Regions from separate parts of the Pseudogracilibacillus sp. ICA-222130 genome, predicted to be linked through region 1. Evidence: riboswitches for the same ligand, from Rfam matches in the RefSeq annotation. Region 1 holds a riboswitch; each other region holds the start of a gene.
The links. Region 1 has a riboswitch for S-adenosylmethionine ahead of WKT09_RS08625 (methionine ABC transporter ATP-binding protein). Riboswitches for the same ligand answer to the same signal wherever they lie in the genome.

Region 1 (8,319 bases):
TTACGAGGAAAATTACTAGCCTTTGATTTATGGAAAAATGAAATCATGCAAATGGATATTCGATCTTACAAGAAGGCTGATTGTCCAACATGTGGCGACTCCCCGACATATCCATATTTGAGTTATGAAGAACAGACGAAAGTTGCCGTGTTATGTGGTCGATCATCCGTGCAAATTCGGCCACCTGAGATGCAACAGCGTAACTTGGCGCAAGTTGCCGAGAGCTTAAAACAAACTGGTGGGAAAGTTGAACTTAATGCATTTTTATTATCATTTACATTTGAAGAAAGACGGATGGTGTTGTTTAAAGATGGCCGTGCATTCATCCACGGGACGAATAATCAAGATTATGCCAAATCTTTGTATTATCGATATTTTAGTTAAGGAAGAAATTCGCTATCATGAGGTAGTTTATTGAAACAGTAGGGAGTAAAGTCGCGTCGCTTTTGGAGAGGTTGCTATCTAACTTGGCGTCAATTTTTGCATAGAACGTTGTTCAACAAAGGAGGTAATGTTTGCTTGAAAAAGTATATTATACTAGGGGAAAAGTATGCACGACGATAGGAATTATTTTGGACATAGAAAGGGATGAACAGTGTGCCATATGAGCGGAAAAACATAGAAGAATGGTTTACATTATATGAAAAAATGGTGCGCATTCGACAGTTTGAAAATGAGGTAGAAAAAAATGTTCAGCGAGGGCATTTGCATGGAACGACTCATTTATATAATGGACAAGAGGCAGTTGCTGTCGGTGTTTGTTCTGCGTTGCAAAACGGGGACTACATATCGAGTACACATCGTGGCCACGGGCATGCGATTGCAATGGGTGCTGACATACATAAAATGATGGCGGAAATGTTCGGCAAAATAACGGGCTATAGTAAGGGAAAAGGTGGTTCAATGCATATAGCAGACATCGAGGAAGGGAATCTTGGTTCAAACGGCGTCGTTGGAGGTGGAATTCCAATCGCTGTTGGGGCGGGATTAAGTATGCAAATGCAGCAAAAGAACAATGTCGTCGCATGTTTTTTCGGGGATGGTGCAATCAATGAAGGAAGTTTTCATGAGGCGTTAAATATGGCGTCAATTTGGCAAGTGCCTGTCATTTTCATTTGTGAAAACAATATGTATGGGATGTCGAGCGCAATTGGTGATATGACGAATATTGATCAGTTGTCAGAACGAGCTGTGGCGTACGGAATTCCTGGTGTGACCATTGATGGAAATGATGTTTTAGTTGTAAAAGAAACGATGGAAAGAGCTGTCGAACGCGCGAGAAATGGAGCAGGACCGACCTTCATAGAAGCGAAAACATATCGGTTCAAAGGCCATTCGAAAAGTGATAAGCAATTGTATCGGATGGAGGAAGAAGTCGAAGCATATAAAAAACGGGACCCCCTTATTCAATTGGAGCAAAAATTACTTCATGTTGCAATAGAAGCAGCCGGTCGAATAAAAGCGATACACCATACTGTACAAAAAGAAGTTGACGCGGCAACGGAATTTGCAACAGCCAGTGACGAGCCTGGGATAGATGAACTATATAAGGATGTGTATGCGATTCGGGAGGTGGAACTATGAACGCGCAAACGACGACATATTTGGAGGCGATTCGTGATGCGTTACGAATTAAACTGAGGGAGGACGAGAAGGTCCTTTTACTCGGAGAAGATATCGGTGTGTATGGTGGTGCTTTTGGGGTGACGGCGACATTGCTGGAGGAGTTTGGATCAGCTCGCGTGCGCGATACACCGATCAGTGAACTCGGAATGACAGGTGTTGCAGTCGGGGCTGCATTAACTGGCATGCGACCTGTCGTCGATATCCAATTTTCTGATTTCTTAACATTAGCCTTAGACCAAGTCGTAAATCAAGCTGCGAAAATCCGTTATATGTACGGTGGAAAGGCGACGGTGCCACTCGTTATTCGTACCCCATCTGGCTCTGGAACAGGTGCAGCTGCCCAACATTCTCAGAGTTTGGAAGCTTGGCTCGCCCATGTTCCAGGTTTAAAAGTAGTCCAACCTTCTACCCCATACGATGCGAAAGGACTACTCATAGCAGCGATAAATGATCCAAATCCAGTCATTTTTTATGAGCATAAATTATTGTATAAAAAGACTGGTGACGTACCGACAGATACTTATGAAATTCCTCTTGGCGTAGCAGATGTGAAGCGGGAAGGAACAGATGTCACGATCATTGCAACAGGTATCATGGTGCAAAAAGCATTACAAGCTGCAATGGACTACGCTGCTCTAGGTGTATCGGTGGAAGTCATCGATCCACGCACACTCGTGCCATTAGATGAAGCGACGATTCTTAACTCTGTGGAAAAAACGGGACGTGTCATCATCGTCCATGAAGCGGTAAAACGTGGCGGAATTGGTGGGGAAATTACCAGTTTAATTGCTGAACGAGCTTTTCATGCTTTACGTGCACCAATCATTCGTCTCGGAGGGGCTTTCGTTCCAATGCCATATAATGCAAAATTGGAGCACCAGGCAGTTCCACAAGTAGAGGATATCGAACGGGCGATAGGGAAACTTGTCAGAGAAACGATTCGCTCATGAAAACTACGTCGAGATTTTTTTGTTTCGATGTAGTTTTTTTGTAAATGGATAAAATTGAATTTTATCGCAAGTATTCGTGGTGAAAATGGTGAAACCCCTAGATGATTTTTGCATTTTCGTCCCTGTTTTTCGTCCAAAATAGCAGTTTTGTCTTTTTGCAATATTTGTATAACTAGTTATTGTAAGAAGAAAGGGTTTTAGTGGAGGGAGAATATGAACGAATCCGTACAAAAATCATCACTATTATACGTATATGAATTACTGCAAAATCGTATCGTTTTTTCGAAGGAGGATGAGCAACAATTTTACAAGGAACTCCAAGGTTATCGAGGGGAATGTCGTTTTGAACAATTAGTTGTGGAAAAATTACAAGTTGATTATATCGCTTTGTATAGCTTACTCTTTGACAAAAGTGGTCGACTATCGCAAATTGATTGCTTGTTAATTTTTGCAACGAAACTACTTTTAGTAGAAGTTAAAAACTTTGAAAATGAATATGCATATTTTGATGATCAGTTTACATCACTTCGGACGAATAAAGTGATAGCAAACCCGTTACATCAATTGAATCGCACAGAAATTTTGTTAAAGGAAATACTTTTATCTCTAAATATTCATCTACCTGTTCTACCTTATGTCGCCTTTGTGAATGATCGTTTCACATTGTACATGAAGCCAAATGATAAAATTGTTTTGCCGACATAATTGCAAGGTTTTTTTTCGCATTTAAATAATGAGCGTGCAACCTTGAATGCTACCCACATCGCATTAGCTGAAAAATTACGTACTTTACATGTAACAGAAAATCGATTTGTTCGCACCCCTTCATTTGAGTGGGAGACTTTGCGAAAAGGCATTACTTGTGTACGTTGTCGTGGTTGGATGGCTCGGGAATATCGGCATATGTGTTGTGCACGGTGCACGTATAGGGAGTCGCTTGCATCTGCTGTTGTCCGTAGTATTGTGGAATACGTCACCCTTTTTCCAGAGGCCCCCATCACAACCGAGCGAATCTACGAATGGATAGGAGGAATGGTGTCCATACGAACCATACAATCTATTTTGCAATTGTACTTTAAGAAGGAAAATAGTCGGAAGAATGCTAGCTATCGATTTATTACTTGAAGTACATTTAATAGCGCGGGGAATTGTTGGTGAACTTGCGACGGGGCTGTGATGTATATCCGCAAGTTATTGAGGAAACGGCTTTGCACTTGCGTAATTATTGATTATATCCGCAAGTTATCGTGAAAACCGCCTTGCACTTGCGTAATTATTGGTTATATCCGCAAGTTATCGCTGAAACGGGCTTGCACTTGCGTAATTACTGCATATATCCGCAAGTTATCATGAAAACCGCCGAGCACTTGCGGAATTATTACACACATCCGCAAGTTATCATGAAAACCGCCTTGCACTTGCGTAATTACTGCATATATCCGCAAGTTCCCACTGAAATCGCCCTACACTTGCGGAATTATTACACACACCCACCAGTTTTCATGAAAAAATTTATCCCTTTGTAGCGCGGGGGATTATTTGCTATAATCAGATTAGTAAATTTTTTATACGGAGGTTTACGATGTCACTAACATTATATTGGTACCCGAATTGTAGTACATGTAAGAAGGCAAAAAAATGGCTAGATGATCACGGGAAAACGTATGAATTAGTTCATTTAGTCGAAGAAACACCTTCAGAAGCGACGATAAAATCGCTTATTGAAAAAAGTGGACTAGAACCGAAGAAATTTTTTAATACGAGTGGGAAAGTGTATCGCGAACAAAATATGAAAGAAAAAATAAAAGATGCCACACTCGATGACATGGTTACATATTTAGCGTCAAATGGCATGCTTATTAAACGGCCAATCCTGACAGACGGCACGAGCGTGACAGTTGGCTTTAAAGAAGAAACATACGAAAATACATGGAAGTAACGTAGGAGGAGAAAAATATGTCATTACCAACAGAGTTATTATATTCAAAAGAACATACGTGGGCACGAGAAGAAGGAAGCGATATTCGAGTCGGACTTACTCAATTCGCTTTAGAAGAATTAGGGGACATCGTATTTGCAGAACTTCCTGAAATTGGTGCGGAAATTGAAATGAACGAACCATTTGGAAGCGTAGAATCTGTCAAAACAGTATCCGAATTATATGCACCAGTAAGTGGACGTGTAGTGGAAATTAATGGAGCACTACAAGATAGCCCTGAAACAGTAAATGAGTCTCCTTATGACCAAGGATGGTTCATCGTCATCGAGCCGACAAAGGATGAGCAGTTAGACGAGTTACTTTCAGCAGACAAATACGAGGCATTAATCTCAGCAGAATAATGGAAAAGCTATTCAACGATGAGCAGACAAAACTCATCGTGAATAGCTTTTTGTTTTAAAAAGGTGCAATGAAAAGGATGCAATGATAAAATGAAAATAGTGATTGTTGAAGGAAAACAAGATAAAAAGCGGCTCGAAACAATTATCGATGGCCGTGATGACGTACAAATTTTATGTACATTCGGAACATTTAGTATTGAAAAATTTGATGAAATGCTGGAAACGTATGATTTGGATCACCATCTTGTCTATATTTTCGTCGATGAGGACCGTCCAGGAAAACAACTTAGAAAAAAGTTGAATGAAGAGTTGCCACATGCAGAAAATATGTATATTCCAGAAGAATATATGGAAGTGGAGGCAACCCCATACAATATTCTCGCAACAGAACTCGTCAAATTTCATATTCGAATTAATCCGATATATTTTTTAAAAGATTGGTGAGAAATATGCAAGAGATCAAACAATTACCATTACCGGATGATGGTTTCCTTTTTATTCATACCCCATTTTGTGGGACGTGTCATGTCGCAAGAAGTTTTTTACAGAAAATTGAAATGACACATAAGGAGGAAATTTTTCTAGAAATGAATGGATCCCTATTTCCGGAATTCATGCAAGAAAATAAAATCGAAAGTGTACCGTGTTTACTCATTGTGAAAGATGGAGAAATAAAGGAAAAAATTTATACATTTCATTCGGTTGCACACATCTATCATTATGTGTTTGAGTACAAACCCGAGTTATTTGCTAGGTAATGTGCATTATCGTTGACAAAGGCAACAAGGACTGGTAAGATTCAATATAATAACCAATTGAATATGATAAACTCTTATGAAGAGCAATGGAGGGACTGGCCCTGTGAAGTTGCGGCAACCTTCAATGTAAAGATTGAAAGGTGCTAAATCCTGCGAAGCACACCGCTTTGAAAAATGAGAGAACGTGAAGATATATAATCTTTTTGTTCTCTAGAGCAAAGGGATTTTTTTATTGGAATAAAAGGAAAAGGAGGGTACGCATTTTGATTTCGATCAAAAATTTAAGGAAAACATTCACGATTGACAATCGCCCAATCAAGGCAGTCGATGACATCACATTGGATATCGAAACTGGTGAAATATTTGGAGTGATTGGATATAGTGGGGCTGGAAAAAGTACGTTCGTTCGGTTATTAAATCGCCTGGAAGAACCGACAGCAGGAACCATAACCATTGACGGCGAGAGCATGACTGAATTAAATACGAAAAATCTTCGTACAGCGAGACAAGATATCGGAATGATTTTCCAACACTTTAATTTATTATGGTCACGAACGACGGAAGATAATATTGCCTTCCCTCTCGAAATCGCTGGTGTGCCAAAAGCAGAAAGAGAAAAAAGAGTAAAGGAACTCATTCAATTAGTTGGATTAGAAGGTAGAGAAAAAGCGTATCCGTCCCAACTTAGTGGGGGACAAAAACAACGTGTCGGAATCGCAAGAGCACTCGCGAATAACCCGAAAGTGTTATTATGTGATGAAGCGACATCTGCATTAGACCCGGAAACGACAAACTCTATTTTAAATTTACTCGTAGATATTAATGAGAAACTTGGTTTGACGATCATTTTAATTACACATGAAATGAACGTCATCCGAAAAATTTGTCATCGTGTTGCAGTGATGGAACAGGGGAAAATTGTGGAACAAGGAAATGTGTATGATGTTTTTACGAATCCACAACATGATGTGACACAACGATTCATTGGAGAGGTCGTGGAAGAAGGCCGTGAAGATGATACATTGGATGAAGTGCTAGAGGAAGTAGAACGAAAAGGAAAAGTTCTTCGTTTACGATTCCAAGGGACAGCAACCAATGATGCTCTAATTAGTGAAATTGCGAAAAACTACGATACTCAAGTGAATATTTTACATGGTAAAATTACGAAAACGACTTACGGTACGCTTGGTTCTCTTGCTATTCAATTAATTGGAGACAAAACAGAAATAGAGAAAGTTGAGGCTTTTGTTCAAGCTTCCTCGGTAACAGTGGAGGTAATTCGCGATGACACTTGATTTTTCAAAACTTGATACGAACCAATTGCTTGAAGCTACATATGAAACGTTTTACATGACCATCATCGCACTTATTGGAACGTTTATTTTAGGATTATTGCTTGGCTTATTACTTTATTTAACAGATAAAGATGGTCTATGGGAAAATAAAATATTAAATTTTATCATTGCGACATTTGTTAACGTCTTTCGTGCTATCCCATTTATCATTTTAATTTTATTATTGTTCCCATTAACGAGATTTTTAATTGGAACGATTCGGGGACCGAATGCAGCACTTCCAGCTTTAATTTTAGGAGCGGCACCGTTTTACGGCCGTTTAGTGGAAATTGCATTGAAGGAAGTAAATAAAGGTGTAATTGAGGCAGCAAAAGCGATGGGATCCACGACGAGACGTATCATTTTTAAAGTATTAATCCCAGAATCGATGCCAGCACTTATTTCAGGAATTACCGTCACAGCGATTGCGTTAATTGGTTATACAGCAATGGCTGGAGCGATCGGAGCAGGTGGACTAGGGAGTTATGCATATTATGCAGGATTCCAACGAAGAATTTTTGAAATTGTCCTCGTCTGTTCTATCATTATTGTAATTGTCGTTTTTATTTTCCAATTCATTGGAGATTTTATATCTAAAAAAATTGATAAAAGGTAAAGGGGAGAATGTTTCATGAAAAAGGTTTTAGCTTTATTTGCATTAATTTCAATTTTAGTTTTAGCAGCATGTGGTGGAGGAAATAACAACAACTCAGCAAACAACGCAGGCAACAACGACGCAGGTAATAATGATGGAAACGCTGAAGAAGTGACAATTAAAGTTGGAGCTTCTAGTGTGCCACATGCAGAGATTTTAGAAGAAGCGGCACCAATTTTAGCGGAAGAAGGTATTACTTTAGAAATTGAACCATATGAGGATTACGTTTTACCAAATGATGACTTAGCAAGTGGCGATTTAGATGCAAACTATTTCCAACATATTCCTTATTTAGAACAAACAATTGAAGATACAGGATACGAGTTAACACATATCGGTGGAATTCATATTGAACCAATCGCAGCATACTCAAAAACTATTGATTCAATCGATAATATTAAAGATGGCACAGAAGTTGTATTAAGTAACTCTGTAGCTGACCATGGACGTGTGTTACAGTTATTCGAAGCAAACGATTTAATTACAATAAAAGACGGAGTGGAAGAGGGTAAGGCTGAGTTAGATGATATCGAAGACAACCCGAAAAATTTAACATTCTCTCCTGACTATGAGCCAGCATTTTTACCAGAGATTTATGAGTCTGAAGAAGATGTATTAGTGGTCATCAACACGAACTATGCTATCGGTGCAGGACT
Region 2 (8,319 bases), on a different contig from region 1:
TAAAAATGGACAAGTTCATTTCGGCAATCCGGACAATGGATTTGTCGGGAGTATGTATACATTCGATGAACCAGGCCTCGGTGTTTACCACGGACCTATCGCATCACTCGCCAAAAAACATGCGGCAAATTTACAAGTAATTGACTTTACGGGAGAAGATTTTAAAGAAGTAAAAAGACATATAAGTGAAGGCCATCCAGTATGGGTCATCATTAATTCCCACTATACACATTTGCCAAAAGAACAATTTGAAACATGGCAAACAGAAGATGGACCAATCGACATTACGTACCGACAACACGCTGTCTTAATAACTGGATATGACGAAGAAAAAGTATATTTCAATGACCCATTAAATTACCGAAGTAGTGCACCAATAAAAGATTTCATTGCTGCTTGGGAACAAATGGGAAAACAGTCTATTACGATGTATGAGTAATAGACTGTTTTTTTGTTCTTTCATGTAATGAGGTTATCCTCTTAACGTTGATTGCCCTTGCGCAAAATCATATTTTCCTTCCATAAACACTTGATGCCATACCATGAACATTAAGAAGGTCCAAATTTTTCGGCTATAATCCGCTTTTCCTGCACAATGTGCCTCTAATAAATCACGGACAAATTGTTTATGGACGTATGCATCTACTTCCGCTTCATCAATCGTACGTTTCGCCCAACCGTTTAATTCTTTTTTCAGCCAATGTCTCATCGGTACAGGGAATCCTAATTTTTTCCGATCTAATACGTGATCTGGAATAATTCCACGTGATGCTTCACGTAAAATCGATTTCGTCGTGTTGTTCGCAATTTTTAAATCGATTGGAATTTTGCTCGCTAATTCAAACACATCTTTATCGACAAACGGCATTCTAATTTCAATTCCATTTGCTTTCGACATTTTACCTGCTTTTAATAAAATATCCCCACGCATCCACGTATGAATATCGATATATTGCATTTGAGCGACGAGTGGTTCATGGCTTATAATATCATAATATGGTCCCGTAATATCTTCATAGGAAATCGTGCGGTTAAATGTTTTTAAAAAGGCTTCTTTTTCTTTTTCCTCAAACATTTTCGCATTACCGATATAACGTTCTCTTAATGGGGTTGTCCCTCTTAATAAGAAACTTTTCCCACTCATATTCTCCGGTAAAGTCATCGCAACTTTTCGAATTAATGTTTTGAATAATCCAGGAATATAGTTAAACATCCGTAAAGAATCTGGTTCACGATAAATATTATACCCGCCGAATAACTCATCCGAACCTTCGCCAGATAATGCAAAATTCACATAACTGCTCGCTTCTTTAGAAACGAAATATAGCGGAATACAAGATGGGTCTGCTAATGGCTCTTCTAAATTCCACATTATTTCCGGAATTTGGTTTACATATTCATCTGCCGTAATAAATTTCGCGATATTTTCAACGCCTACTTTATCTGCTGTCTCCTTAGCAACGTCCACTTCAGAGAATCCTTCTCGCTCAAAACCGACAGAGAATGTTTTTATATTTGGGTTCATCTCTTTCGCCATCGACACGACTAAGGTCGAATCAATTCCTCCAGATAAAAAGGCCCCAATATCTGCAATACCATCCATCCGTTTTTCAATGTTTTCATACATGACTTCACGAATTTTATTGATCCATACAGACTTCTCTGTTTGGATAGGGTCAAAGGATGGCTTCCAATATTTATGGAATGTCACTTCCCCTGCTTTTTCTTTCACAAAATAAGTTGCCGGGTCCATAATAACGACATCGTCATGCAATGTATATGGTTCAGGTACATATTGGAAACTAAAATAATGTTGTAACGCTGTTTCATTCATTTTATCTATATGATAACGGTTCGTAATTTCCGTTTTTGAAGAAGAAAAGGTGAACGCTCCATCCCTTTCTACATAAAAAAGTGGCTTCACACCAAAATGATCTCTCGCTCCATATAATGTTTCACTATGTTTATCTAAAATGGTAATAATAAATTTCCCGCTAATTTGCGCGAATAATTCCTTTTGTCCTTGTGGAAATAACACTGCAATAATTTCTGCAATATTCGTGGATGAAATCCCCGCTTTTTCCGCTAATGTTTCCTTGTTATAGCATTCACCAAAATAATGTACATAATATTGTTCATTTTCAAATACTTGATCTAATTCACTTGCTTCATATAAAAAAGAAAAATTTCCATGTTCATATGTTTGTTCATGTTGCTCGACATTGTTTACATCGATGATAGATGAAGTCGTTCCATGATGTAAACTTCCAATAAAATGGCCCATGTTTGTAACCTACCTTTATGAAATCTATTTTCTAAAAAATAATACCATATTTTTTTCTGTTACGACAAGCATTACATCCGTCGTAAACATCAATATTTTGCAATTGTTCACTAGATTGTTTCATCTTATTTATGAATAGGTTTTCATCCATATCACAGGAACTTTTCACCCTACTTTCTCTTCCTATTATACAGCTGTTGTCCATATAAACAAAAAATGGATGACATGTATATCATCCATTTTTTCCTTTTATTTATTCGCAATTGCGACAACCGATTGTCTTAATGCTTCCGCTTTATCTAAATTTTCCCAAGGAAGTGTAACATCACGACGGCCGAAATGTCCATATGCTGCAGTGTCACGATAAATCGGACGACGTAAATCTAACATCTGAATAATGCCACGTGGGCTTAAGTTGAAGTTTTCACGTACCACTTCGACTAAAATTTCTTCTGACACTTTTCCAGTTCCAAATGTATCAATCGCAATCGATACAGGTTGTGCCACTCCAATAGCATACGCTAATTGAACTTCACATTTTTCCGCTAAATGTGCTGCCACGATATTTTTCGCGACATAACGTGCGGCATATGCTGCAGATCGGTCCACTTTTGTCGCATCTTTACCAGAAAATGCTCCCCCACCATGACGAGCATATCCACCGTACGTATCGACGATAATTTTACGGCCTGTTAATCCCGCATCTCCTTGTGGTCCACCGATCACGAAACGACCAGATGGGTTAATATAATATTTCGTGTTTTCATCTAATAAGAAACTCGGAACAATTGGTTTAATAATATATTCCTGTATATCTTTTTTAATTTGTTCTAATGTAACATCTTCCGTATGTTGAGTAGACACAACGATTGCATCTACCCGAACAGGTTTATCATGTTCATCATATTCTACCGTTACTTGTGTTTTACCGTCAGGCAGTAAATACGGTAATGTATGGTCTTTACGAACATCTGTTAATCGTTTTGCAATACGGTGCGCTAAATAAATCGGTAATGGCATTAGATCTTCTGTTTCATCACATGCATACCCAAACATTAACCCTTGGTCTCCCGCACCAATTTCCGATTCATCTGCCTCTCCTTCCCGTGTTTCTAATGCAACATCTACTCCACCTGCAATATCAGGTGACTGCTCATCGATAGCCGTTAATACGGCACATGTTTCTGCATCAAATCCGTAACGTGAATCCGTGTATCCAATTTCTTTTACTGTTTTACGAACGATGGAAGGGATATCAACATATACATTCGTCGTAATTTCACCGGAAACTAACACGAGTCCTGTTGTAACAGTCGTTTCACATGCAACACGTGCATACGGGTCCCCTTTTAAAATTTCATCTAAAATTGCATCCGAGATTTGGTCACTCATTTTATCCGGATGTCCTTCCGTTACTGATTCTGATGTGAATAAACGGCGATTCTTTGTCATTATAATTAAGCCTCCTATAAATATTACACGGAGCTCTACTCGATAGAGATCATAGGGAACGAGATGACTCGTTCATTTTTCATAAATAATGGAATTCATGAAAAAATCCTTTCCTATATAAAATGAGGAAAGGATATTGTTTCTGCCTTTCACTCTTATTGTTCAAGGAAAATCCTTGCATCAGGTTAGCACCTTTTCACATACTTGTGAGGTTGCTGGGCTTCACAGGGTCTGTCCCTCCACCAACTCCTAATAAGAGAGTCCGTTGTTTATTACATATGAAATATTTCCTGAAAAACACCTCTATATGTATACTATAATGGCTAGTCTATATGATAATAAGTGAAATGTCAATCGATTAAAGAAGAAATACAACCTTCTATATGCATGCGATAACCCGAACTTCTGAAAAAATTACGAATTCCGATTTTTTTCGTTCAAAAGTTTTCTCAAGTCAGAGGACACTTTGGATCCATACCAGTTCAATCCATCTAATAACTCAATGATTTCAGCCATCCCAATAAAAAACATCCCTGATATAAATCCACTGAACGCGGTAGTGAAAAAAACTCCCCAAGAAAATTCTGTTCGATCTATAGCCCCTATCCTTATTTCCGTTGGTGCAATCGCAGTACCAATTAAAACACTTACTATCATAATTGCCACTCCTAGTCCAACAAAAACTCGAGCCGTTTTATTACTTTTCCCCAATATGAACCCCACCCCTTCTTTTATGTATCTTACTTTTTTCCTATGCATCTTCAGCAACGAAACTTAATATCTTTTACCCGAACACGTATAGTATGAAACATTTCCATTTTTTCCCTATTATTTTGTTTTTTTCGCCCATTATCCAACGCTAAAATGGTAGTTCAAGTATTGATATGATTATGTTAAAATAGATTTACTGTAGTGAGACAAAGCTTTTGTGATTTTTTTCACAAAATTGTAATACATTTAAAAAACGTTATTGCACCAACGTTTTTAGACGTTTTAGCTTTTGTTTCATTATAATAAATTAACATTTTCTATTTGTTTTATTACATTAGTATGGACTAATTCGTTTAATGTGTTATACTATATTCAGATTTTAAAGTACACGAGAAAAAAGGATGGATTAATTCAATGAATACGACAGCTAGGTCAACTGTATCACAAGAAATTTTACAAAATGACAATGTTCATAACAATTTATCTGTACCAGGATTGGTAGAAAAGATTTTATCACGTAATGAAGGTGTATTAACTGCAACTGGATCAGTTCAAGCAACTACTGGAAAATACACTGGCCGTTCACCAAAAGACCGTTTCATCGTTCGTGATGACGTTTCTGATAACTTAGTAGATTGGGGAGAAGTAAACAAACCAATCGATGAGGCATCATTCCAAAAATTATTCGATAAAGTTGTAAATCACTTAAAAAATAAAGATGAAGTTTTCTCTTTTAAAGGATTCGCTGGAGCAGACGAAAAATATCGTTTACCAGTGGAAGTAGTAAACGAATATGCATGGCATAACCTTTTTGCACGTCAGTTATTCATTACACCGACGAAAGATGAGTTAGCAGCACATGAGGCTGGCTTTACAGTTCTCTCTGCACCGACATTAGAAGCAGACCCTCAAGAAGATGGGACGAATTCTGAAACATTTATCGTTATTTCATTCAAAGAGCGTGTCGTATTAATCGGTGGAACGGAATATGCTGGGGAAATTAAAAAATCTATTTTCTCTGTGATGAACTACTTATTACCACAACAAAATGTGTTATCTATGCACTGTTCTGCAAACGTTGGGGAGGAAGGGGATGTTGCTTTATTCTTCGGTTTATCAGGAACAGGAAAAACAACATTATCAGCTGACCCTTACCGTAAATTAATCGGTGATGATGAACATGGATGGAGTCCAAACGGTGTATTCAACATTGAAGGTGGTTGTTACGCAAAATGTGTTGATTTAACACGTGAAAAAGAACCACAAATTTTTGATGCTATTCGTTTCGGTTCTGTATTAGAAAACGTCGTACTCGATGATCAAACTCGTGAACCAGATTACTCAGACGTTTCATTAACAGAAAACACAAGAGCTGCATACCCGATAGAGAACATTGACAACATTATCGTTCCAAGTGTTGCAGGTCATCCAAATACAATTATTTTCTTAACTGCTGATGCGTCAGGAACATTACCTCCAATCAGTAAGTTAACGAAAGAACAAGCAATGTATCACTTTTTAAGTGGATATACGTCTAAATTAGCTGGAACAGAGCGTGGAATTACAGAACCAGAAGCAACTTTCTCAGCTTGCTTTGGATCACCATTCTTACCACTTTCTCCAGATCAATATGCAGAAATGCTTGGAGAAAAAATCGATCAGTTCAACACAAATGTATTTTTAGTTAACACTGGTTGGACTGGAGGCCCTTATGGAGTCGGTAAACGTATGAAACTTTCATACACTCGTGCAATGATTCATGCTGCACTAGAAGGTGAGCTAAACACTGTAGAAACCGTAAAAGATGAAGTATTCGGTCTAAATATTCCAGCTCATGTACCTGGAGTACCAGATGAAGTATTAGTTCCGCGTTTAACTTGGGAAGATAAAGAAGCATACGATGAAACAGCTAAAAATTTAGCAAAAGAATTCCATGCGAACTTCGATAAGTTCACAAACGCAAGCGAAGCAATCAAAAACGCTGGCCCAACATACAGAGGCTAACAAACTATCACAACATATGAACCCCGGTCATCATTCATAAGAATGGTGGCCGGGGTTTTTTGTTTGATAGACGCTCCTTGTCGTCGGGCCTTGCTTTGTGGAGCGGCGGGTGACGGCTTGCTGATTGCATCATGAGGGGGGGTGGTGTTTTTCAAGTCAACCTCCTTCTCGATTTTCGTTAATTTCGCAAGTGGGAGCGCTTTTTGCTGGGAACTTGCGGATATATCATTTAATTACGCAAGTGGAAGCGCTTTTCTTTGATAACTTGCGGATATATTCATTATTTCCGCAAGTGGGAGCACTTTTTTCAATTAACTTGCGGATATATCAACTAATTACGCAAGTTAGAGCACTTTTCTTCATGAACTTGCGGATATATCAACTAATTCCGCAAGTGGAAGCACTTTTTTCAATAAACTTGCGGATATATCAACTATTTCCGTAAGTTCAAGCACTTTTTTCAATTAACTTGCGGATATATCAACTATTTCCGCAAGTTCAACCACTTTTCTCAATGAACTTGCGGATATATTTTCATACAGCTTCCCTCCCCTCCACACCATCCTCCTTCCATGCACATTTTCAGCATTTTCACATACATTAATGTTGATATGAACATAAAGGAGTTTTGTGCAATGAAAAAAATGATGCTATGCATAACCGTGCTACTACTCGCGACCATTTTCACTGCTTGTAATACAACAACGAAACAGAAAGAAATTACATTATCTGAAGTGACCCGATCGGTTTTTTATGCGCCACAATACGCGGCAATTGAACTTGGGTATTTTGAGGAGGAAGGGATTGATATTGAACTACAAACCGCTTGGGGTGGTGACAAGGCGATGACTGCTCTCCTCTCTAACAAAGCAGATATCGCACTAGTTGGGGCTGAAACTTCCATCTATGTGAAACACCAAAACCCGAATGACCCTATCATTAATTTTGCACAACTGACCCAAACAGACGGTACATTCCTCGTTGCAAAAGAACCAAATGAAAATTTCCAATGGAACGATGTAAAAGAAACAAACTTTCTCGGTCAGCGCGTCGGTGGCATGCCACAAATGGTTGGTGAGTATGTACTCAAACAAAACGGCATTGACCCGCACGAAGACCTTGAATTAGAACAAAACATTGATTTCGCAAACATTCCGAGTGCTTTTTTAACGACAGACGCACAATATGTCCAATTATTCGAACCAACTGCCAGTACATTTGAAATGGAAGGAAAGGGCCATGTTGTTGCATCGTTTGGGGAACATTCTGGAAAATTGCCGTACACCGTCTTCATGACAAAAACGAGTACGATGCAGGAAGACGAAGAAATGATAGAACAATTTACGAAAGCCATTTACAAAGCGCAACAATGGATAGATAAAACTGACTCGGAAGAAATCGCTAAAATTATTCAGCCATATTTTGAAGATACTGAACTCGAACTACTTACCGCTTCCGTCGAACGGTATAAACAACAAGAATCATTTGCAACGTCCCCCATTCTATCTGAAGATGGCTGGAACCATTTGCAAACCATAATGGAAGAAGCTGGTGAACTCCCGGCACATGCACCATACAATGAGCTCGTCGATACATCAATCGCGAAAAAAGTGATGCAACAATAAGGAGGGAGTCGGATGGACTTTTTAACTTTTCACGAAGTTTCACATTATTATTTTTCCGAAAAAAATTATACGAAAGCAATCGAACATGTCGATTTTACGATGAAGGACGGAGAATTTATATCGATCATCGGCCCTAGTGGTTGTGGAAAATCAACGATCCTTTCCATCATCGCCCAACTAACTAAACAGACAGAAGGGCATATTTTCATCAACGGAAAAGCAATTGCCATGAGCGATATAACA
Region 3 (8,319 bases), on a different contig from region 1:
ATACAATATACTAATCACCGTTTTAGCACTATTTTATTTGTACCTTGATTTCTTTTTCCGCTTCTAAAAATGTCGGATAATATTGTACTGGAATGCGAATATTCCCTTTTAATGTATCAATGTTTTTAAGTTCTAATCCATAATATCCTTTGCCATTTCTAATAGAATTAAAACTAGAATATAACTCCAATTCCTTGCCTTGTTCATCTAACACATAACTAAACATCCCGAACGGAAATTCTTCCTCTGACGGGGTATTTATCGCAAATACTAATGAGTTATCTTCCACAAAAACGGAATCAATTAATTTACCATTATCTGGCGCTTGAATAATTTTTCCTTCATCCATTGAGTATATAATTTCCCTCTCATTTTTATTCACTGCTTGCACTTTGCTTAATGTCATAAATAATTGTTCTGGTACTTGAAAATAACTACTCTCTAAATATAAAATATCTTTATGTGGCTCTTTCTCATCCATTATGTTTACTACACCGTTCGTGACTTTTCCCCATACATTCCTTTTTCCATCTTCTAATTGTAAATTCGTATAATCCAGAATATCTTTTGTATTAGTCGAATCTAACACGACATGAACTTCCGCTCTTGTTGGATACATGACTACTTTTTCAACCGTTATTTTTTGATCCGCTATCTCAATTGTTTCATTTACTTCATATTGTTGTTTCTTTGCTACCTTAATCTGCTCAACCTCAATTGGTACCGAAAATGTTTCCACACTCTCATCTACCCCCTCGTCTTGTACATGCACATCCATTACTATACGTAAGCCATTTTTCAACATATCATCTGATGATATTTGTGCATCGACTGTATGACGAAAACGTCTTTTCTTCGTACCATCATCGTCATCCATCGAACCATAACTTCCATTAAAAATAAGTTCCTTGCCATCTTGATCAAATAATTGGATTTTTCCAATGGAAGCATACTCCACTTTATTTTCTGTTTCAATCGTTATAAAAGATACAATGTTTTTTTCATCCATCATTACTCCATGTAATGTAAAGTTAATGCCTCCCTTTTTCTCTGTATAATTTATTTCATGATAATATTCATTTTGCATTGCCGATTCCCAACTAGGATTTCCACGTAAAAATACTGGATCAATCAAATAAACTGTCCATACGCATCCTGCAAGAAGAAAAATGATGGCTGCCCATGTCCATTTTGGTAAATAATAACGGTGTTTTTTCTTAGAAACTTTGCTCTCCTTATGTTGCTTCATACCTTTTTCTATCGCTTCATCTAACAATGTCTCGGGGATGGAAATGTTTTCTATTTTGTTTTTATAATTTTCAAGTTGCTTTTCTACATCTTCATGTTTCATTTACACTTCCCCTTTCTTTGCTAAATGACGTAGTTTATCTAAAGTTTTATAAACTCTTGTTTTCATCGTATTTTCATTCGTACGAAACACTTCAGCCATTTCTTTAAAAGATATGCCGTGAATATATTTTAAAACTATCCATTCTCTTTCTTGATTAGATAATTTTTCTAATAGTTCTTCCATCTCTAATAATAGAAAGTCTTCCTCATAAGCTGATGGTATCATCGTTTCATCTAATTGCAGCACTTTTTTTCGTTCCCGTATTAAATCGTTACAATAATTAATCGTAATTCGAATAAACCACGTTTTAATATAGGCAGGTTGTCGTATTGAATGGATATTAATCAATGCGCGATATGTAACTTCTTGTACTACTTCTAATGCAAGCTCTTCTGTTTTCATGTAACTCAATGCTGTTCGATAAATATCAGCTTTTACAGTATCCATAAGTTGCATAAAAGCTTCTTTATCTCCAGCAATAGCTTTTTTTGTAATTTTCTCCAATGGACTCCCCCTTCACCTGCTATATATTAGACGGTCACTTATATAAAAAGTTTTAATTTTTTTGAAAAATAATGAAAAATTCTCCTTTAGATCATCCATTATTAACTTTATATTGTATACATTGCTTTATATATTCCAATTTGTAAGTTGAAGCAAGAAAAAATGATAAAAAAAGACGGGGATTGATCCTCCCCGTTTTCTCCTGCAAAGCTACTACTAATAATCGCTTTTATAATATAGCGATCGCGCGGACTGGTGACCCGTCCCCTTTTTCTATTTTTAAAGGTAGTCCATAAAATGTAAAAGATTGATGGAACGGAATTTTTTCTAAATTGATTAGGTCTGTATAGGTAATAATGTCGTTCGCTAATAACATTCTTTCTAATCGTTCCGTCATATCTCCACCGACAAAGGAGGGTTTTGCGTGCAATAATTTATCTATATATGTTTCATCCAGTGGTTCAGTAAAGAATAAGCCTATCTCCCTCGGCCATTGTGAATCTTTTTGCACTACTTGTGCTTCACCAAAAAATCGTTCGATCGGAATCTCATCTACATTTGCTTTTCCTTTATGCATATGCGAAAATGCATCGACATGTGTGCCGGTATGCGTACCTAATGTTAACCTTCTTAACTCCCAGCCATTTTTGTCAAATGTATGGACTTTTTCAATCGTAACCGCTGGATCTCCAGGATAGACGTCCATTTTTTCGTTCAATGTTGCGGTTAAATCAATTACTTTCATACCACTCCCCCACTCTTTCAAATGGATTTTATCCGGAGAAAAAACTGGACATCGATTAAAATAAGTCCAGTTTTCCTATCCGTTCTACCGCTTCACGTAAACGATCTACTTCCTCCAATAATCCAATTCGTACATACCCTTCTCCATGTGCCCCAAAAGCATTACCTGGAGCAACAGCGATATTTGCTTCATTTAACAACAAATCAGTAAAGGATTCACTCGTATGTCCATTTGGAACCTGTAACCAAGCGAAAAAAGAGGCCTTTGGTGCTTCGACTTTCCACCCGATTTTTTTACAAGCTTCGATAAACACATTACGACGATGTTCATATAAAGCGACTATTTCTTTCGCTGCCGTTTGCTCTCCTAACAATGCTTTTGCAGCTGCACGCTGAACGGCAGGAAATTGGTTAATATACATATGATCTTGTAATAAATTAATCGCACCGACAATCTCCTTATTTCCTAAAGCAAATCCGACGCGCCATCCAGCCATATTAAATGTTTTCGACATCGTATACATTTCCACCCCGACATCTTTCGCCCCGTCTGCTTGTAAAAAACTTACCGGTTTTTCACCATCAAATCCGATTCCACCATAAGCAAAATCATGCATTACTGCAATATTGTTTTCTTTCGCGAATTGGACTGTCTCATCAAAAAATGGAACATCTGCTACTGCACTCGTCGGATTACTTGGATAATTTAAATACATTAATGTTGCATCTCGTTTAATATCCTCATCTATAACATCATAATTAGGAAAATAGTTATTTTCTTCTAGTAATGGCATCGTTTCGAATCGTATATCTGCCAAACTAACACCAGATAAATAGTCTGGATAACCTGGGTCTGGAAGTAAGAGAACTTCTCCTGGATCCATAATCGCCAATGGTAATTCGACAACTCCCGCTTTCGAACCGAATAAAATAGCAACCTCTGTTTCCGGATCTAGATTTACTCCGTATTCACGTTTATAAAATATCGCTATCGCTTCTTTCAATTCCGTCGTACCTCGAAATGGTGCATATCCATGTGTGACTGGATCTTCTACTGCATCCTGTAAAGCTGTTACGATATGAGACGGCGTTGGTTTATCAGGATTTCCTCTTCCAAGATTAATAACATCTCTCCCTTCCCTAACAGCTTGTTGAACATTTTTGGTTAATTGCGAGAAAAAATGTGCCGGCAATCTCTGTAATCGATTCGATAATTTCATATAAATATTCCTCATTTCAATTCTATCATTCTACAACAAGTATAAAGAATATACTTTCGAAAAGAAAGAAATTTTCAGTTATTATTGACAAATTAAACGAAAATAGCTATGATTAAATATATTAGTTTGACTAATATGAAATGCTACAATTATATAAGTCGATAACTTATCAAGAGTGACCGAGGGACAAGGCCCAATGACGTCCGGCAACCCCATTATGGAAGGTGCCAATTCCTTCAGAACGTACAAATTTCTGGAAGATAAGCTGAAAATTAACAGTTCTTCTTTCATATTTGTGAAAGAAGTTTTTTTATGTTTTTAAAAGGGAGACTAGCCATGATTCAAATCGAAAATTTAACAAAAGTGTATCAAACGAAGGATAGAGATGTCATTGGTGTCGACAATGTATCTTTAACGATTAACGAAGGAGAAATCTTCGGTATTGTCGGATATTCTGGGGCAGGTAAAAGTTCCTTATTACGCTGTATTAATTTACTAGAACGACCTACAAAAGGACGAATATTAGTCGACGGGCTTGATTTAATGTCTTTGAATGCAAACAACCTACGTAAAGCACGTTTAAAAATCGGCATGATTTTCCAACATTTCCATCTCATAAGTCAAAAAACAGTTGCTGAAAATATCATATTTGCTTTACGAGCAGCATCCACACCAGCAAAAGAGATTGATCAACGTGTCGAAGAACTTTTAGATATGGTAGATTTAGCAGATAAAAAAGATGTCTTTCCGGCCCAACTAAGTGGTGGTCAAAAACAACGAGTTGGTATTGCTCGTGCACTAGCGAATGAACCATCTGTATTACTGTGCGATGAAGCTACTTCTGCTCTCGATCCGAATACAACCTCATCCATTTTAAAGTTATTAAAGAAAATTAATCGAGAATTAAATATTACGATTGTATTAATTACACATGAGATGAATGTGGTGAAAGAAATTTGTGACCGTATGGCTATTATGCAGGATGGAAAAGTTGTGGAATCAGGAAACGTATATGATATTTTCTCTGCACCGAAAAATGATTTAACGAAAACATTCATTAAAGATGTTGTGAATATCGATGTACCAGAAGAAATGTTACAAAAATGCACCGGACAAATTGTTAAAATTACGTTCCGTGGAGATATTGCTGGCGAAAGCGTCATTTCCGATATGATTCAAACATTTGATGTAAAAGGAAATTTCTTACACGGTTTAATTGAATATATTCAAGAACGTCCACTGGGAATGTTCGTCATGGAAATGAAAGGTGACAAAACTGAAATCGACAAAGCAATCGATTATATGTCATCACAACAAGTAGATGTGGAGGTGATTCGTGATGTTATTTGATGTGGACCGTATTGTGGAACTGTTACCCGAAATGACGCAAGCATTTGGGGAAACGATATATATGATAGGTATTGCGCTACTCGTTGCACTCATCATCGGATTGCCATTAGGGATTATTTTATTCGTCACGGATAAGGGACTATTTCTTGAAAATAAACCGATAAAATCTGTCCTCGGATTTGTTGTGAACGTCATTCGTTCCATCCCGTTCATTATTTTAATGGTAGCTATTACACCATTTACAAAATTAATCGTCGGTAACTCGATTGGACCTACTGCTGCAAGTGTTGCTTTATCGGTTGCAGCCATCCCATTTTTTGCACGAATTGTGGAAACATCCCTTCGTGAAATTGATAAGGGAGTGATCGAAGCAGCAATTGCGGTTGGTGCAACACCTTGGATGATTATTAAAGATGTATTACTTCCAGAAGCCAAATCTAGTATTATCCAAGGCATCACATTAACCGTGATTAGTTTAGTAGCTTATTCTGCAATGGCTGGTTTCGTTGGTGGTGGAGGAATCGGTGATTTAGCAATTCGATTTGGTTACTACCGATATGATAATACCATTATGATTTTAACGGTCGTAATTTTATTATTATTAGTACAAATTTTCCAATGGATTGGAGACAAAGCTGCAAAAGCAGTAGACAAAAGTTAATTATTAGGGGGAAATAAAATGAAAAAGTGGATTTTTACAATCGTTTTAGCAAGTATCGTCGCTATTTTAGCTGCATGTGGTGGCAATAACGACGGAAATGAGGCTTCCAATGTAGATGAAACAAAACAATTACATTTCGGTGCTACGGCTGGTCCTTATAGTGATATGTTAACGAAAGCAATTATTCCTGGCTTAGAAGAAAAGGGATATGAAGTGAAATTAACAGAGTTTAGTGATTATGTACAACCGAACAATGCGTTAAATGACGGATCCATTGATGCAAACCTATTCCAACATGTAATTTACTTAGAAAATTTCGCGGAAGAAAATGATATGGATTTAAAGGATTTAATCGTTGTACCTACTGCTCCATTAGGACTTTTCTCGAATAAATATGAATCAGTAGAAGACATTGAAGATGGTGCAACTGTTACGATTCCGAACGATCCAGTTAATGCTGCAAGAACATTAATTACATTTGAAGATCTAGGGTTAATTGAAATTGATGGAGATGTCGAACCTTTAAAAGCTTCTGAAAAAGATATTACAAAAAACGACAAAAATTTAGAGTTTTTACCAATTGAAGCTGGTCAATTACCACGTTCTGTCGATGATGCTGACATAGCTGCGGTTCCAGGAAACTTTGCGATAGCAGCAAATATGGATTTAATGGACGCGATTGCGTTAGAAGATATGCCAGACCAATTCAGAAATATTGTTGCAGTAAAAGCAGAAGATGCTAATAAACAGTTTGCCCTTGATATTATTGAGGTAATTGAATCAGATGAATTTGAAGCTGTTATCGACGAAGAATTCGTAGGTTTCGGTAAACCTGCATGGATGCTTGAAAAAGAATAAACATAGAAGAGATTCTGCTATTTCGCAGAATCTCTTTTTTATGTAAAAGTCTTCATCATTTGATATTGATACATTCGATATGTTTTTCTTACCTCAACCGTATAAGCAGAGTAGGTGAAGTACTTTCCCTACTCTTCCACCTTATCAATGGGACGATCAAAAATAAAAACAGATACCGCCATATCTTCCTCAATTTTCATATCTGTAAATAAATGTACGAGTTTCGCCCCGACTAATTCTTCCATATGTTCCGGGTAATTTGTTTCATACATTTCTTGAATCATTTTTGTTCTAGCCGTGTGGACAATATCCTTCCCTTCTGAAGTCGAACTAATAAATTTTTCTGTTGGTGTTAAATTACCATATAATCGAGTAATTGCCATATCATTTACAAAAGTAGTTTGAATTTTTTCCGGACCCTTTCCGAAACAATCTTTTCGTAATTTCCGAATAATATCATTGAATGCATGTATTTTCTTCATCATGTATGCCCCCTTTTTATCCATCATATCATATAAAAATTAGGATATTGAATCTTCTGAACTAGCATGGTAAAATATGAGAAAGATGGTTGTTTAACTATAGAAATGGTTAGAAACTATGATTCATATTAACGGTAAATAGGAATGGTATTTTAGCAAGACCTGCTCTAAAACTACTCCACTACACCTTTATCCATTTGAATGCTTTCGAGGAAGGATAATTTTGTAGTGGATTTTTTTATTTCAAAAGGAGGCTATATTATGTCAGAAACTGTTTTTTCGGTAAAAATAAACGATCAAACTTATGAGGTAACTGATGAAAAAACAATTATTCAACTATTAAACAAAGAAAAAATTGCTCATCCACAAGTTTGTTATAATCCTTTAGTAGATCCTGTCCAAACTTGTGATACATGTATCGTCGAAGTGGATGGAGAACTTGTACGCGCATGTTCTACTCCATTAACGAAAAATATGAACATACAATTACAATCAAACAGTGCTAAAATTGCACAAACAGAAGCGATGGATCGTATTTTAGAAAATCACTCCTTATATTGTACGGTGTGTGATAATAATAATGGGGATTGTACATTACATAATACGGTAAAACAAATGGGAATAGAACATCAAAAATATCCTTATTCGCCAAAAGTTGATGAAAGCGAAGTAGACATGTCACACCCTTTCTACCGATATGATCCAAATCAATGTATCACTTGTGGACGTTGTGTAGAAGTATGTCAAAGTTTACAAGTAAATGAAACACTATCTATTGATTGGGAAGCAGATCGTCCCCGTGTCATATGGGATGAAGGTGTTTCCATCAACGAATCCTCTTGTGTTAGCTGTGGACAATGTGTGTCTGTCTGTCCTTGTAATGCTCTAATGGAAAAATCGATGCTCGGTAATGCTGGTTTTATGACAGGTTTAAAACCAGATATACTAAATCCGATGATTGACCTCGTGAAAGATGTAGAACCGGGATATAGTGGCATTATGGCCGTATCAGATGCAGAAGCGAAAATGCGGGAAACACGCACGAAGAAAACGAAAACAGTATGTACGTTTTGTGGAGTTGGATGTACATTTGAAGTATGGACAAAAGGAAGAGAAATTTTAAAAGTACAGCCGAGTGAAGGACCAGTA
Region 4 (8,319 bases), on a different contig from region 1:
ACGTAACAAATCATTTCCAATTTCACGACCTGGTGTGAAGGCAACATATGGATAACGGCGTGAAGAAGGTTTAATGTCATCTAATGTAATGTTTTCTAGTAATTTACGACGTGAAGTCGCTTGTTTAGATTTTGATGCATTCGCACTAAAGCGCGCGATAAATGCTTGTAAATCTTTAATTTTTTCTTCCTTTTTCTTGTTTTCTTCTTTTGCCATTTTTGCCGCTAATTGACTAGACTCGTACCAGAAATCATAGTTTCCAACATAAATTTCAATTTTTCCGAAGTCAACATCTGCAATATGTGTACACACATTGTTTAAGAAATGACGGTCGTGTGAAACGACGATTACCGTATTTTCAAAGTCTGCTAAGAAATCTTGTAGCCAATGAATCGCTTGAATATCAAGTCCGTTCGTCGGCTCGTCCAATAATAATACATCGGGTGTACCAAATAAAGCTTGTGCTAATAACACTTTAACTTTTTGGTCATTTTTTAGTTCAGACATTTGTTTATCATGCAATGAATCTGGTATGCCTAATCCAGAAAGTAAAATAGCTGCTTCGGATTCCGCTTCCCAACCATTTAATTCTGCAAATTCTCCTTCTAGTTCTGCAGCACGGATTCCGTCTTCTTCTGTGAAATCTGTTTTTAAATAGATCGCGTCCTTTTCCTTCATGACGTTATATAAACGTTCATGGCCCATTAAAACGGTCTCTAACACTTGTTCATTTTCATATGCGAAATGATCTTGTTTTAACACGGCAATACGTTGATCTGCATCTAGTGACACATGGCCTTTTTGTGGCTCAATTTCTCCAGATAAAATTTTTAAAAATGTTGATTTACCGGCACCATTTGCTCCGATTACTCCATAACAGTTCCCATTATTAAATTGTATATTGACATCTTCAAATAATTTTTTATCTCCAAATCGTAAACTAACGTCGGTGACATTTAACATGTACATGTTCCTTCCTAAATTTATTATCTCAAGTAAGCGTAAGTGATTATCGTATATTCGTCAATAATTAGCTCTAATTATTCGATCCTTTTTTAGCGAGGCTATCAATTCCTAATGTCTTATAAGGGACATCAAATTTAAAGGCGATATTGTTCGTTTCCAAGTCAAATGCATGTACAGCGACATGGAAATTACTCTTTATATCCATTTCTGTTACTTGTACATAAATTTCTTCTTCTCGTGGATTAATAATTACCCATTCCGGTGTTGGTAAATATTGCTCGATATATTGCATAATTTTTTTGTTCGGTAATTTTAAATCGCCGACAGAGATGGATTTTTGTTTTAAGGATAAATCACCGTTCTCTTGAACAATTGGTTCAAAATTGACTACTAACGGAACGGTGGAGGAGAAAACGGGAATTTCCCCGAATAATTGTACTTCCTCATCAATATTAATATAAAATTGATGCTCTGTATCTGCTAATAGTTTATCTAAATACGCATTAACCAAATTATTAACATGATGTTTGGTCGATCGAACGATAAATTCCGAACTATCTTCTAATTTATAGGCAGTTCGTTCCTTTTCAATATCGACTTTAGGTACAGGAGAATAAAAATAAAGTGTTAATAGGAGGAGTACCCCAATATTAACCCCCGCTAATATATAAAATCGTTTTTTCCATATATTTTTATTCATGGTTTCGTTCCCCTTCATGGATGACAAATTGTAAAATACGTTCAGCCATCATTTCATATCCAGTATGATTCGGGTGGAAATGGTCTTCGGATAAATAAAAGTCATTTTCAGCTTCATCGAAAATATCGACCATCGGAATAAAGTATCCTTTTTCATAACGATTTGCTACGTCTGCTCCTATTGTATTCCAACTTTCTACAATATAGTCCAACTCTTCTATATCTGAAAAATATCGTTTAAACGGATTGTAAAAACCGATCAAGTAAATTTCTGTATCTTCATTTAATGCTTTTATGGTATCAAAAATGGTTTCGAGTCGTTGTTCATATTTAATTTGTTCACTCGTAAATGGATCTAATGATAAGTCGGCAAAATTGTCTTTAAATACTTGCATAATATCATTCGCTCCGATGGTAATAAGTACAATATGTGACTTTTCAATCGCCCTTTTTATTTCTTTTTCTTCTAGACGTTCGATTAATTGTCCACTTCGGTTGCCACGTTTACCGAAATTATCGAAATGGACGAGTTGTTTTTCTTCATTAATTGTTTCATCTAAAACACCGACATAACCACCATTTCCCGTTTCATCCCCTACACCTTCTGTTAAAGAATCACCAATAGCAACGACATTAATATCGCTTGTGAAAAAGAAGTTCGCAGCCCGTTTTAATTGATCTGAAATAAAGTCACGTACGGGGTCTTCTTTCATCATTGCTGTTTCTAAATCCTCATCTAATTCTTTATCGTCGCCTTCTATTTCACTCGTTATTTCATCTTCAATGATTTTATTTATAGGTTTTTGTTTTTTGGGCGTAGAGAAAAATGCTAACAAAATGATGCTTATAATAATGATGGACAATATAATTGTTCGTTTAATAAAAATCACACCTATATTTCAATATTATCTATATTATAGATGACATTCCTTGATTATATAAGTACTTTACCAAAATCGTTAAATAAATGTAAACGTATGAAAATAAAGGTATTCATTACATAAAAAGAGAGGAAGCCGATATAGGTTGAAATAACAAAATATTTTGGCCTTTTCTTTCATCATATGCTCTATGGCTTTATCATTTTTTGGGATAAAAAAAGTTCTGTTTATCTTAAAAAAGATAAACAGAACGGTTATTTTTAAATCAAGTTCAATGTCTAGTTTTTTATATTTTCATTATTATGCACGTTTGTTCCTAGCATTTTTCACTGTCGTTACTAGATCATTGTTGGTGATGACGATTGCCTGACCATTTGCCGTCACATCACCATTAGACCAGACGATGGTTGCACCTACATGATTTTCCACTGTTGGCTCGTCCGTATATAGGATATCTACAATGTCTTCTTCTACATCCTGTACATGAACAATACGATATCCTAATGGACGTAATTCATTTGCTTTATCTAGTAACGCATCTGATCCTTGAACGGCAATTGTTTTTGCACGTAACCCTTCAGAACGATCAAATGGCGAGTTCGTTACCCAATCGATCGCTATATGATTGGTCGTTTCCAGCACCGTTTCACCAGTTGCTTGTCCAATTGCACGATCTAATGTAGCTAAAATATCGTCAATCGCCTCAATACCGACAGAAAGACGAACAAGGTCTTCTGTTACACCACTTTTTGCAAGATCTGCTTCATTTAACTGTTGGTGTGTTGTGGAAGCTGGGTGGATGATTAATGATTTTGCATCTCCTACGTTTGCAACGTGAGACCATAATTCAATATGGTCGATCAATGTTTTACCAGCTTCTAGCCCACCTTTAATACCGAATGTAATGACAGATCCATATCCATATTCAAAATATTTATGTGCTAGTTCATGTGATGGATGATCGTCAAATCCAGGGAAGTTCACCCACGTTACACCAGGGTGGTCTTTCAGGAAGTTGGCGATTTTTATGGCGTTTTCGCTATGACGTTCTAAGCGAACATGTAATGTTTCTAATCCTTGTGTTAATAAAAACGCGTTATGTGGGCTTATAGCTGCTCCTGTGTCACGTAATAATTGCACACGAATACGAAGTGCAAATGCAACAGGCCCTAAGTCTGCAAAACGAACCCCACCATAACTTTCATCTGGCTCCGTAAATCCAGGGAATTTGTCACTATCCCAGTTGAAACGTCCGCCATCGACAATAATTCCACCGATCGATGTTCCGTGTCCACCAATCCATTTTGTCGCGGAATGTACGACAACATCTGCTCCCCACTTTAGTGGTTTCGCAAATTTTGGTGCAAAAGTATTATCAATAATTAATGGAATCCCATGTTCGTGTGCAATATTTGCGACTGCTTCCACATCAAACACATTTAAACTAGGATTCGTAATCGTTTCCCCAAAAATGGCTTTCGTTTTATCTGTAATCGCATTGCGAATTGCATCCAGATCTGTCCCATCAACGATTTTTACCGTAATACCGAAGCGTGGCAATGTATGAATGAATAAATTATATGTTCCACCATATAAATTACTATCTGCCACAATTTCATCGCCTGCACTAGCAACATTTAAAATTGCATATGTAATTGCTGCCATTCCGGAAGCAACTGCCACTGCCGCTGTTCCGTCTTCTAACTGAGCGACACGTTGTTCAAAGGCGTCTGTCGTAGGATTCATTAAGCGTGTATAAATATTACCGGGTTCTGTTAATGCAAATAAGTTGCGAGCATGGTCTGTATCGTTAAATACATAAGAAGTAGTTTGATAGATTGGTAATGCACGAGAGCCTGTTGTAGGATCTGGTTCTTGACCTGCATGAAGTAAGATAGTTTCATCTTTCTGATAACGAAATGTTGACATGTAAAACTCCTCCTTAAAATTTTGAACGTATTGTATTTTATTTGAGAAGGTGATGATATAAAAAAACCTCTTCTACATGATTGTAAGAAGAGGGATCATTATGTATTGTCCTCCTCTTATCTTCCAGAATATCATCTGTAGGATTTGGCACCGTTAAAAGCAATTGCTTTAAGGTTGCTGGACTTCTCAGGGCCTATTCCCTCCATCCGTCTTGATAAGAGATATGTCGATGAAATTAGTATCCATTATACCTGTAAATGAATCAAAGTCAATTAATTTGTGAATTTTCTAACTTTATGGACTCTTAATGTAGAAGACACAAATAAAATTAACGCAATCCAAATACATGTAAACGTCACGAAATGTGCGGATGTAAATGGTTCATCATAGAGGAATACGCCGAGTAAAAGCATAATTGTCGGTGCGATATACTGCAAAATTCCTGCTAATGACAAAGGAATGTATGTTACGGCATAGCCGAATAATAATAGTGGGACGGCTGTAGCAACTCCGGATATGAGTAATAGCCCTGTATCCGTCCATGATGTGCTTGCTGCAAATCCTAAATCCACTCCGACAAATGTGCATAAATAAATGAGTGCAATCGGAGTTAATAGTAATGTCTCCACGGTTAATGAATAGGCCGAATCTAGCTTAACGGCTTTTTTTAATAGCCCATATAAACCAAATGATAATGCTAATGCGATAGAAATCCAAGGAAATACCCCATAGGAGACTGTTAAATATATGACACCAAAACTCGCGAATAACAATGCAACTTTTTGCGCTGGGTATAATGCTTCTTTTAAAAATAGGACACCTAATACGATGCTTAATAAAGGATTCATATAATAGCCTAAACTTGCTTGAATGACGAAATCATTATGTACAGCCCAAATATAAATGAGCCAGTTTGCGCTAATGACAATAGATGCTAATGTAATGTAGAGCATTTTCTGTTTATCTTTCAATAATGTTGTACATAATGAGAAAAAAGAGCGTAATTTTCGTGTGAAAAGTAAATATCCAACCATAAATAGACAAGACCAAATGATGCGATTCGCTAAAATGACATCTGGTTCGTATATGTCTAATAGTTTCCAATAGATCGGGAAAAATCCCCATAAAATATATGTAATAATCCCTAACATAATGCCTGTTTTCATGTTTTTATTGTTCATTTACTGCCTCACTTCACTGATGTTTTCTACCATCATTTTACGCCTATGTTCTAGCTGTTGGCAATTGTTCCGACTTTTTCATCCATTCATGCATGGTGAAACAGAATTGTCAGAAAGTTTGTTATACTAGAGTTACATAAATAAGAGGAGGAACGAGCATGAAAAAAATTGAAACGATGTCCATTCATGATGGATATGATGCAAAACAATTGCTGGGTAGTGTTTCAGTGCCAATTTTTCAAACGTCTACATTTGAATTTCAGTCTGCTGAACATGGAGAGAAAAGCTTTAGTGGAGAAGCAGACGGGCATATTTATACACGAATTGGGAATCCGACTGTAGATGTATTAGAAAAAAGGATGGCGGTGTTAGAAGGCGGTGAGCGTGCCTTAGCATTCGGTTCGGGAATGGGTGCCATATCTGCTGTGCTCATTGCACTTACAAAAGCAAATGAGCATATTTTATGCTCGAATGGTTTATATGGTTGTACATTCGGTTTATTAAAAATGATGGAAGAGAAGTATGGAATGGATGTACAATTGACAGACTTTACATCTGAAGAAAAAATCCGCCATGCGATAAAGGAAAATACGGCGGTCATTTATATTGAAACGCCTGTCAATCCGACGATGCAATTAATCGATTTAAAAAAGATAAGTAAAATTGCAAAAGAATACGATATACCTGTCGTTGTGGATAATACATTTTCGACCCCTTATTTACAACGTCCTATAGAACTTGGTTGTGACATCGTAGTACATAGTGCGACAAAATATTTAAATGGACATGGAGATGTGATTGCGGGAATCGCCATTGGAACAGAAGAGAGGATGGATGAAATTGCAAGTACGACACGAAACAATATTGGTGCCGTGCTAGCACCATTTGATGCTTGGCTCCTATTAAGGGGACTGAAAACATTGCCATTACGAATGGACCGTCATTGTGACAACGCAAAAAAAATTGCTGCCAAACTTGAAACACATCCGAATGTAGAAGCGGTGTATTATCCAGGATTAGATGATCCGACAGTGTATAAGAAACAAATGCATCGTGGTGGGGGTGTGCTAGCATTTGACATTAAAGGGGATAAATATAACGCCCAGCAGTTTTTAAATGCATTAACATTTGTAAAAGTGGCAGTTAGTCTTGGAGATGCAGAAACTTTAATTGAGCATCCAGCAACGATGACCCATGCAGTGATTCCAGAAGAAGAGCGAACGCATATGGGTATAAAAGACTCCCTTATTCGATTATCTGTAGGACTAGAACATTGGGAAGATGTATGGAAGGACCTTGAAGTTGCATTAGATACACTCTCTTAAGTTCAAAATATGTTAGAATATAAGAAAGAAAGAGAGAGGGGATGCCTATGCAACTTGTACCTATATTATTTGGATCAGTCATGATTGTGAACTTTGTCCTTGCATTTACGGTTATTTTTTTAGAACGGAAAAATGCAAGTTCCACATGGGCATGGCTTATGGTCTTATTTTTTATTCCTGTTTTAGGTTTCCTTCTATATTTATTATTTGGTAGAAATTTAACGCACCAAAAAATATTTACATGGGATACGAAAAGTAGGCTAGGTGTAAAGAAGGAAGTGCAAGAGCAACTAAAGAAAATCGAGGAAGACCAACTTCCTTTTAAGCAAGAAGAACTAAAGGAATACAAGGAATTATATTATTTACATTTAAAACATAATGATGCCATTTACACGCAAAACAACGAAGTGGAAATATTTACAGATGGAACAGATAAATTCACTTCCTTAATTCATGATTTAGAAAATGCTAAAAATCATATACATTTACTTTATTATATTATTCGGCAAGACCAACTAGGAACAAAAATTGCGGATGTTTTAATCCAAAAAGCACGTGAAGGAGTAGAAGTTCGCTTTTTATATGATGATATGGGTTCACGTGGATTAAGTAAGAAGTTTTTACAGCGATTAGAAAGAGAAAACATACAAGTTGGAGCGTTTTTCCCGCCTAAAGTGGGGAAAATTAATTTTAAAGTAAATTTTAGAAATCACCGAAAATTAGCGATCATTGATGGGGAAGTTGGGTATATTGGTGGATTCAATATTGGAGATGAATATTTAGGTCATTCGGAAAAGTTCGGTTATTGGCGCGATACACATTTACGTGTACGAGGCCATGCAGTTAGAATGATGCAAACGAGGTTTATTTTAGATTGGAATCAAGCATCACGTAATCATGTATTATATGATGATCGCTATTTTATCGGAGGCGAAAAGGGCCGAGGAGATGTAGGGATCCAAATCGTTTCTAGTGGTCCAGATCAACAATGGGAACAAGTGAAATATGGTTATATAAAGATGATATTAGAGGCGAAAGAATCGGTTTATATTCAAACACCATATTTTATTCCAGATGAAAGCTTGATGGACGCATTAAGGATTGCGGCATTGTCTGGCATTAAAATTAAAATTATGATTCCGAATAAACCTGATCATATATTCGTTTATTGGGCGACTTTATCGAGTGTTGGGGAATTATTGAATGAAGGTGCCGAAATTTATTTATATCAAAATGGATTTTTACATGCGAAAACAATTGTTGTAGATGGAAAAATGTCTTCTGTTGGAACGGCGAATATTGATGTTCGTAGTTTCCGTTTAAATTTTGAAGTAAATA

Region 2: linked by a shared signal. The riboswitch ahead of metK (methionine adenosyltransferase) and the one ahead of WKT09_RS08625 (methionine ABC transporter ATP-binding protein) in region 1 are both predicted to bind S-adenosylmethionine.
Region 3: linked by a shared signal. The riboswitch ahead of WKT09_RS05680 (methionine ABC transporter ATP-binding protein) and the one ahead of WKT09_RS08625 (methionine ABC transporter ATP-binding protein) in region 1 are both predicted to bind S-adenosylmethionine.
Region 4: linked by a shared signal. The riboswitch ahead of WKT09_RS03545 (O-acetylhomoserine aminocarboxypropyltransferase/cysteine synthase family protein) and the one ahead of WKT09_RS08625 (methionine ABC transporter ATP-binding protein) in region 1 are both predicted to bind S-adenosylmethionine.

Annotation. Positions count from the first base shown of each region.
Region 1 covers NZ_JBBKBG010000018.1:39,541-47,859, forward strand. Annotated here, with positions in the region: gene WKT09_RS08585 (MoeB/ThiF family adenylyltransferase) at 1-384, shown strand, start outside; gene WKT09_RS08590 (thiamine pyrophosphate-dependent dehydrogenase E1 component subunit alpha) at 589-1,584, shown strand; gene WKT09_RS08595 (alpha-ketoacid dehydrogenase subunit beta) at 1,581-2,576, shown strand; gene WKT09_RS08600 (nuclease-related domain-containing protein) at 2,790-3,281, shown strand; gene WKT09_RS08605 (arsenate reductase family protein) at 4,159-4,515, shown strand; gene gcvH (glycine cleavage system protein GcvH) at 4,533-4,916, shown strand; gene WKT09_RS08615 (toprim domain-containing protein) at 5,007-5,360, shown strand; gene WKT09_RS08620 (thioredoxin family protein) at 5,366-5,674, shown strand; SAM riboswitch class I at 5,746-5,855, shown strand; gene WKT09_RS08625 (methionine ABC transporter ATP-binding protein) at 5,938-6,969, shown strand; gene WKT09_RS08630 (methionine ABC transporter permease) at 6,959-7,624, shown strand; gene WKT09_RS08635 (MetQ/NlpA family ABC transporter substrate-binding protein) at 7,640-8,319, shown strand, end outside.
Region 2 covers NZ_JBBKBG010000013.1:41,731-50,049, reverse strand. Annotated here, with positions in the region: gene WKT09_RS07360 (C39 family peptidase) at 1-439, shown strand, start outside; gene asnB (asparagine synthase (glutamine-hydrolyzing)) at 473-2,284, opposite strand; gene metK (methionine adenosyltransferase) at 2,534-3,736, opposite strand; SAM riboswitch class I at 3,889-3,995, opposite strand; gene WKT09_RS07345 (hypothetical protein) at 4,151-4,447, opposite strand; gene pckA (phosphoenolpyruvate carboxykinase (ATP)) at 4,862-6,451, shown strand; gene WKT09_RS07335 (ABC transporter substrate-binding protein) at 7,087-8,076, shown strand; gene WKT09_RS07330 (ABC transporter ATP-binding protein) at 8,089-8,319, shown strand, end outside.
Region 3 covers NZ_JBBKBG010000008.1:62,460-70,778, reverse strand. Annotated here, with positions in the region: gene WKT09_RS05700 (DUF4179 domain-containing protein) at 29-1,351, opposite strand; gene WKT09_RS05695 (sigma-70 family RNA polymerase sigma factor) at 1,352-1,855, opposite strand; gene WKT09_RS05690 (cyclase family protein) at 2,085-2,600, opposite strand; gene WKT09_RS05685 (pyridoxal phosphate-dependent aminotransferase) at 2,656-3,819, opposite strand; SAM riboswitch class I at 3,983-4,086, shown strand; gene WKT09_RS05680 (methionine ABC transporter ATP-binding protein) at 4,156-5,169, shown strand; gene WKT09_RS05675 (methionine ABC transporter permease) at 5,159-5,830, shown strand; gene WKT09_RS05670 (MetQ/NlpA family ABC transporter substrate-binding protein) at 5,849-6,688, shown strand; gene WKT09_RS05665 (DUF2294 domain-containing protein) at 6,817-7,173, opposite strand; gene fdhF (formate dehydrogenase subunit alpha) at 7,432-8,319, shown strand, end outside.
Region 4 covers NZ_JBBKBG010000004.1:28,219-36,537, forward strand. Annotated here, with positions in the region: gene WKT09_RS03530 (ABC-F family ATP-binding cassette domain-containing protein) at 1-963, opposite strand, end outside; gene WKT09_RS03535 (YpmS family protein) at 1,037-1,666, opposite strand; gene WKT09_RS03540 (SGNH/GDSL hydrolase family protein) at 1,659-2,555, opposite strand; gene WKT09_RS03545 (O-acetylhomoserine aminocarboxypropyltransferase/cysteine synthase family protein) at 2,847-4,475, opposite strand; SAM riboswitch class I at 4,589-4,696, opposite strand; gene rarD (EamA family transporter RarD) at 4,748-5,656, opposite strand; gene megL (methionine gamma-lyase) at 5,815-6,981, shown strand; gene cls (cardiolipin synthase) at 7,029-8,319, shown strand, end outside.